Linked DNA regions of Promicromonospora sukumoe. The protein of the gene in region 2 interacts with the protein of the main gene of each other region in a pairwise test. Links are inferred from orthologs where the notes say so. Each region holds a gene or a part of one and is shown on either strand. Other genes may lie near its edges.

The links.
Region 1: the proteins of FHX71_RS22245 (region 2) and def interact in binary tests that used the Escherichia coli proteins (3 or more experiments, as listed by UniProt). The link is inferred for Promicromonospora sukumoe from one-to-one orthologs.

What each region holds. Positions count from the first base shown.
Region 1 is NZ_JACGWV010000003.1:379,474-382,640, reverse strand. What follows is about bases 313-3,167. They hold def (peptide deformylase), read right to left. Parts: upstream 2,158-3,167; coding sequence 1,468-2,157; downstream 313-1,467. Other genes in these bases: FHX71_RS25785 (DoxX family protein), read left to right, coding at 2,755-3,141; FHX71_RS25790 (ribosomal maturation YjgA family protein), read left to right, coding at 2,181-2,618; FHX71_RS25800 (alpha/beta hydrolase family protein), read left to right, coding at 835-1,440; FHX71_RS25805 (hypothetical protein), read left to right, coding at 313-740. In the rest of the region: more of FHX71_RS25805, read left to right, coding at 1-312. UniProt on the Escherichia coli protein: Removes the formyl group from the N-terminal Met of newly synthesized proteins. Requires at least a dipeptide for an efficient rate of reaction. N-terminal L-methionine is a prerequisite for activity but the enzyme has broad specificity at other positions.
Region 2 is NZ_JACGWV010000002.1:1,159,874-1,162,960, reverse strand. What follows is about bases 273-3,047. They hold FHX71_RS22245 (aspartate-semialdehyde dehydrogenase), read left to right. Parts: upstream 273-994; coding sequence 995-2,101; downstream 2,102-3,047. Other genes in these bases: FHX71_RS22235 (ATP-binding cassette domain-containing protein), read left to right, coding at 2,659-3,047; FHX71_RS22240 (GntR family transcriptional regulator), read left to right, coding at 2,282-2,662; FHX71_RS22250 (aspartate kinase), read left to right, coding at 273-993. Also shown: more of FHX71_RS22250, read left to right, coding at 1-272; more of FHX71_RS22235, read left to right, coding at 3,048-3,087.

The DNA.
Region 1 (3,167 bases), on a different replicon or contig from region 2:
CCGTCGGGCAGCGCGCCGTGGCCGCGGAGGCCTACGCCGACAACATCTGGGTGAGCGCCGACGGCGTGGCCTTCGAGCGAGGCCGCGAGAGCGACCAGGTCACGTACGTGGTGCGGTCGCTCTCGTCGAAGAGCGCCCGCTCGTACTCCCGCGACCTGACCCGGAACGAGCAGTCCAGCGGCTGGACGTCGTTCTGGGAGGCCCGGCGGGCGTACCCGGACGGCTACTGCGTGGTCTGGGTCGAGGTGGAGGACGCCAGCAACTGGCACGAGTCGGGCGGCAACACCATGTGCACCGCCGCCGAGCAGGCCCCGGCGCCGACCGCGACGTCCACCCCCACGCCGACGCCCGCCCCCGCGGAGACCGAGGAACCGGCCCCGACGCCGACCGCGCCCGCCGTGGCCGAGCCCGCCGGGCCCGCCCAGCCGGCCGGTCCGGCCGAGCCCGACCGACCGGCGCAGGACCCCACGCCGACCCCGACGCCGACGGCTGCTCCCAGCCCGACGTCGTCCCCGACGCCCGCGAGCACGCCTTCCCCCACGCCCACCCCCTCGCCGTCGGACACGTCGGCCGGGGCCGCGGTGGTGCAGAACCTCCAGGGGCGGTCGACGGCGCAGGCGCAGCTGCGGACCGCCGAGGAGGACGACGTGATCTCGCCGCTCGGCTGGGTCGCGGTGCTCGGCGGGGGCACGCTGCTGACCGTCGGCGGCGCGCTCATGCTGCTGCGCCGCCTCACCTGAGACCGCAGCGCCCGAGACCACCTCACCTGAGACCGCAGCACCGGGGACGCCGGCTCGCGCCGCCCGCCGGGGCCGTCCGGGGCAGACTGGGGCGGTGACCACTCCCGCAGGCCTCCTGCTGACCCCCGGAGCGGGCGCGAGCCGCGAGAGCCCGGCCCTCGTCACGGTCGAGCAGACCCTGGCCGACGCCGTCCCGCCGCTGCCCGTCCGGCGCGTCGACTTCCCGTACCGCCTGGAGGGACGCCGGATGCCGGACCGGGCACCGGTCGCCGTCGGGCACCTGCGCACGGAGGCCGCGGCCTGGGCGGACGAGCTCGGCGTCGGCACGGACCGGCTGCTGCTCGGCGGGCGGTCGTACGGCGGGCGGATGTGCTCGATGGCGGTCGCCGAGGGGCTGCCCGCCGCCGGGCTGGTGCTGCTCAGCTACCCGCTGCACCCGCCGGGGCGGCCGGAGAAGCTCCGGGTCGAGCACTTCGGGCAGATCGAGGTGCCCACCCTGTTCGTGTCCGGCGACAAGGACCCGTTCGGCACGCCCGACGAGTTCGCGGAGCACGTCGCCGCGATCCCCGGGCCGGTCACGACCGTGACGCTGTCCGGCGCGCACGACATGCGCGGCGTCGCGCGCGAGAAGGCCGTGGCGCAGGCCGTGGCGACGTGGATCCAGGACGTGTCAGACCCTCAGGTCACCCGGGGGACCTGAGGGTCTGACACGTGCGAGGGGGCGGGTTCAGCGACCGCCGGCCGGCTTCTCGGGGTAGTCCGGCGGGGTCTTGTCCAGCTCGATCGCGATCTCGCGGCGCTCCGCGACGATGTGCGGCCGCTCCTCGTCGCGCTGCTCCAGCGCGTCCGCCTGCAGCTCGGGGCTGAGGTGGTCCCAGTACAGGGTGCCGTCGAGGTGCTGCGACTCGTGGATGAAGCAGCGCGCGAGGTACCCGGTGCCCGAGAGCTGCACCGGGGCGCCGTGCTGGTCCACGCCCCGCACCGTGGCCGCGCCGGGCCGCTCCAGCGGCTCATAGGCGCCGGGCACGGAGAGGCAGCCCTCCTCCTCGGTCTCGGGCTCGGCCTCCAGGTCCTGGGTCAGCACCGGGTTCACCACGTGGCCGACGTGCCGGTCACCGGAGGAGTCCGTGAGGTCGTACACGAAGACCCGCAGGTCCACCCCCACCTGGGGCGCCGCGAGGCCCACGCCCTGGGCCGACTCCATCGTGGCGAACAGGTCGTCGACCAGCCGGGCCAGCTCCGGGGTGGAGAACTCCTCGACGGTCCGCGCGGGGTTGTGCAGCACCGGCTCGCCGATCTCGGTGATGCGCAGCACGTGACCGCGGTCCACCTCCGGGGCGGTCGCGGGGTACTCCTCGACCGGCTCACCGAGCAGGTACGTGACGGGTTTGCGTCGTCGGGGGCGGGTCCATGCCATGGCAGAGAGGGTACCTTCGCCGCATGCAGTCCACCCCGACCGCCCCGACCGCCCTGGCCGCGCTCCGCCGTCGGGCCGCGCCGGCCGTCGCGGCCGTGCTGACCGTGGCCGCGGGCCTGTCCGTGCGCTCGGTGCTCGACGGCGACGTCGCGAAGTACGCGGGCGACGCCCTCTACGCCCTGCTGATCTTCTGGCTGGTGCTGGTGGTCGCGCCGCGCACGCGCGGGTGGGTGGCCGCGGCGGTGGCGTGCGCGGTGAGCGTGGGCGTCGAGCTCTTCCAGCTCACGGGCATCCCCGCGGAGCTGGGCGCGCACAGCGTGCTCGCCCGGCTGGTGCTCGGCACCACCTTCAACGCGCCCGACCTGCCGTTCTACGCGGTGGGCGCGCTGCTGGGCTGGGCCCTGCACGGTCTGGCCGGGCGGTCGCGCAGGCAGTTCCGCGGGCGGTCCGCCCGGCGGTAGGGCGGACGACGACGGGGCCGTTGCGCGCGGGACCGTCTCACGCACGGGCACGTCGTCGCGGGCGGGCACGTCGTCACGCACGGGGCGCCTGTCTCGTCGGCGGGACGACAGCGACCGTCGCTGTGAGAGGAACTCGATGAACATCGCCCTGTGGACCGTGGCCGGACTGCTCGCGCTCGCCTACGTCGCGGGTGGTGGCGTGAAGGTGGTCCTGAGCAAGGAGAAGATCTTCGCGTCCGGGCCCGCCGCGGCGTGGGTCGAGGACTTCCGACCGGGGACCGTCCGGGCCATCGGGGTGCTCGAGGTGCTGGGCGGGCTCGGCCTCGTGCTGCCCGCCCTGCTCGGGGTCGCGACCGGCCTGGTGCCGCTGGCCGCCCTCGGCCTGGCGATGATCATGGTGGGCGCCGCCGTCACCCGCCTCAGCCGTGGCGAGTACCGGCTCATGCTGCTGGACCTGACGTACCTAGTCCTGGCCGGGTTCGTCGCGTGGGGCAGGTTCGGGCCCGAGGCGTTCGTCGCCTGATCGCCGGACCAGCTCGGCGCGCCCGG
Region 2 (3,087 bases):
ACCGGCCAGCAGGCCGGCGTCATCACGGACGCCGTCCACGGGCGGGCGCGCATCGTCGACGTCGTGCCGCACCGCATCCGCGAGACCCTGAACCGGGGCCAGGTCGCGATCGTGGCCGGCTTCCAGGGCGTCACCCAGGCCACGAACGACGTGACCACCCTCGGCCGTGGCGGTTCCGACACCACCGCCGTGGCGCTCGCGGCCGGCCTGAACGCCGACGTCTGCGAGATCTACACCGACGTGGACGGCGTGTTCACGGCCGACCCGCGCATCGTCCCCGCCGCCCGGAAGATCGACCGGGTCTCCTACGAGGAGATGCTGGAGCTCGCGGCCAGCGGCGCCAAGGTGCTCGCGCTGCGCAGCGTGGAGTACGCGCGCCGCTACGGCGTGCCGGTGCACGTCCGCAGCTCGTTCAGCGCCCACGACGGCACGCGCGTGGTCGCGGCCGAGAAGAAGTCGAAGGAGAACGCCATGGAAGCCCCGATCATCTCCGGTGTCGCGCACGACCGCTCCGAGTCCAAGATCACCGTGATCGGCGTGCCGGACGTCCCCGGCATGGCCGCCCGTATCTTCGAGGTCGTCGCCGGCGCCGGCGCGAACATCGACATGATCGTGCAGAACGTGTCGGCCGCGGCCACGGGCCTCACCGACATCTCGTTCACGCTGCCCGACGGCGACGGCCCGGCCACCATGGCCGCCCTCACCGCCGTGCAGGGCGAGCTGGCCTTCGACTCGCTGCAGTTCGACGACCAGATCGGCAAGCTCTCGCTCGTGGGCGCCGGCATGAAGTCGCACCCCGGCGTCTCGGCGCGGCTCTTCGGCGCGCTGCGTGACGCGGGCATCAACATCGAGATGATCTCCACCTCGGAGATCCGGATCTCCGTGGTGACCCGCGCCGACTCGCTGGACGACGCGGTGCGCGCGGTGCACACCGCGTTCGAGCTCGACGCGTCCGACGGCGAGGCCGTCGTCTACGCGGGAACGGGGCGCTGACATGGTCGCGATCAATGATCAGGGCGTGAACGTCGCCGTCGTCGGCGCCACCGGCCAGGTGGGCGCCGTCATGCGCCGGCTGCTGGAGGAGCGCGAGTTCCCCGTGGCGGAGATCCGGTTCTTCGCCTCGGCCCGCTCGGCGGGCACCACCCTCCCGTTCGCGGGCGTGGACGTGCCCGTCGAGGACGTCGCCGCGACGTCGACCGAGGACCTCGCCGACATCGACATCGCGCTCTTCTCCGCCGGGGGCGGCACGTCGCGCGAGCACGCGCCGCGGTTCGCGGACGCGGGCGCGCTGGTGGTCGACAACTCGTCGGCGTGGCGGCGCGACCCCGAGGTGCCGCTCGTGGTGTCCGAGGTGAACCCCGACGCGATCGGGGACGCCGTCAAGGGCATCGTGGCCAACCCGAACTGCACGACGATGGCCGCCATGCCGGTGCTGTCGCCCCTGGCGCAGGCCGCCGGGCTGGAGCGGCTGCGCGTCGCGACGTACCAGGCCGTGTCCGGCTCCGGGCTGGCCGGCGTGGCCGAGCTGGCCGGGCAGGTGCGCGCCGCCGTCGGGCAGGAGATCGAGGGCCTGGTGCACGACGGCGCGTCCGTCGACCTGCCCGACCCCGCGATCTACGCGGCGCCCATCGCGTTCAACGTGCTGCCGCTGGCCGGCAACCTGGTCGACGACGGCTCGGGCGAGACCGACGAGGAGCAGAAGCTCCGCAACGAGTCCCGCAAGATCCTGGGCCTGCCCGACCTGGCCGTGGCCGGCACCTGCGTGCGCGTGCCCGTGTTCACCGGGCACTCGCTGTCGGTGCACGCGGAGTTCGCCCGGCCGATCACGCCGGACGAGGCCCGCAAGCTGCTGGCCGACGCCCCCGGCGTGCGGCTGGTCGACGTGCCGACGCCGCTCGCGGCGGCCGGTGCCGACCCGTCGCTGGTGGGCCGCATCCGGCAGGACCAGTCGGTGCCGGACGGCCGCGGCCTGGTCTTCTTCGTCAGCAACGACAACCTCCGCAAGGGCGCTGCCCTGAACACCATCCAGATCGCGGAGCTGATCGCGAACGACCTGGCGGAGCTCGCGGTGCTCGACGCCGCGGAGGCGGCCGACACGTAGGCCGCCGCCGCACGGCCGCCGCACGACCGCCGGAGGGGCGGGACGGACTACTTGTCCGTCCCGCCCCTCTTCTGTCTTCGTACGAGTCTGTCTTCGGACGAGTTTCCCCGAGGTGCTTGCGCGGGCTCCCGCATCTATGGTTCATTAGTCAAGTAACGAACCAACGGAGGGGGTGAGCCGGTGTTCGACGGACCCGAGCCGATCTACATCCAGATCGCGCAGATGATCCGAGCGCAGGTACTCGCCGGTGAGCTGAAGGAGGAGGAACAGGTCATGTCCACCACACAGTTCGCGACGACGTTCCGCATCAACCCGGCGACGGCCCAGAAGGCGTTCGCCGGCCTGGTCGAGGAGGGCGTGCTCTACAAGCGCCGGGGTCTGGGGATGTTCGTCGCGCCGCAGGCCAGGGAGCGCCTGCTCGAGGATCACCGCAAGCGCTACTTCGAGGAGGTCCTGGCGCCCGCGCTCCAGCAGGCGGACATCCTCGGGATCTCGACCGACGACGTCGTGGCCTACGTGCTCGGCGCCCGCGACGGCAAGCGAACGACGGAGGAGTCATGACCGCACCATTCGGAGCCCGCCTGGACGACGTCGTCGTCCACTTCGGCAAGAGCCACCGGGTGCTGCAGAACGGCACGATGATCCGGGACGACGCCAGCACCGCGCTCGACGGCGCCTCGCTGACGATCCGGCCCGGGGTCATCACCGGGGTGCTCGGCCGCAACGGCGCCGGCAAGACGACGATGCTCTCGCTGCTGGCGGCGTTCACCCGCCCGACGAGCGGCACCGTCGTCGTCGGGCCGGAGGGCGAGCAGGAGGACCCGTGGGAGAACCCGTGGATCACCTCCGGCACGCAGCTCGTCCGGGAGAGCGGCGACCTGATGACCGACGAGAAGGTCTCGACGTCGCTCAAGTACTACGCCGACATGCGGCCGGACTGGAGCGCCGAGACGGCGGAGCGGCTCCTCGACCTGTTCGAGGTCGAC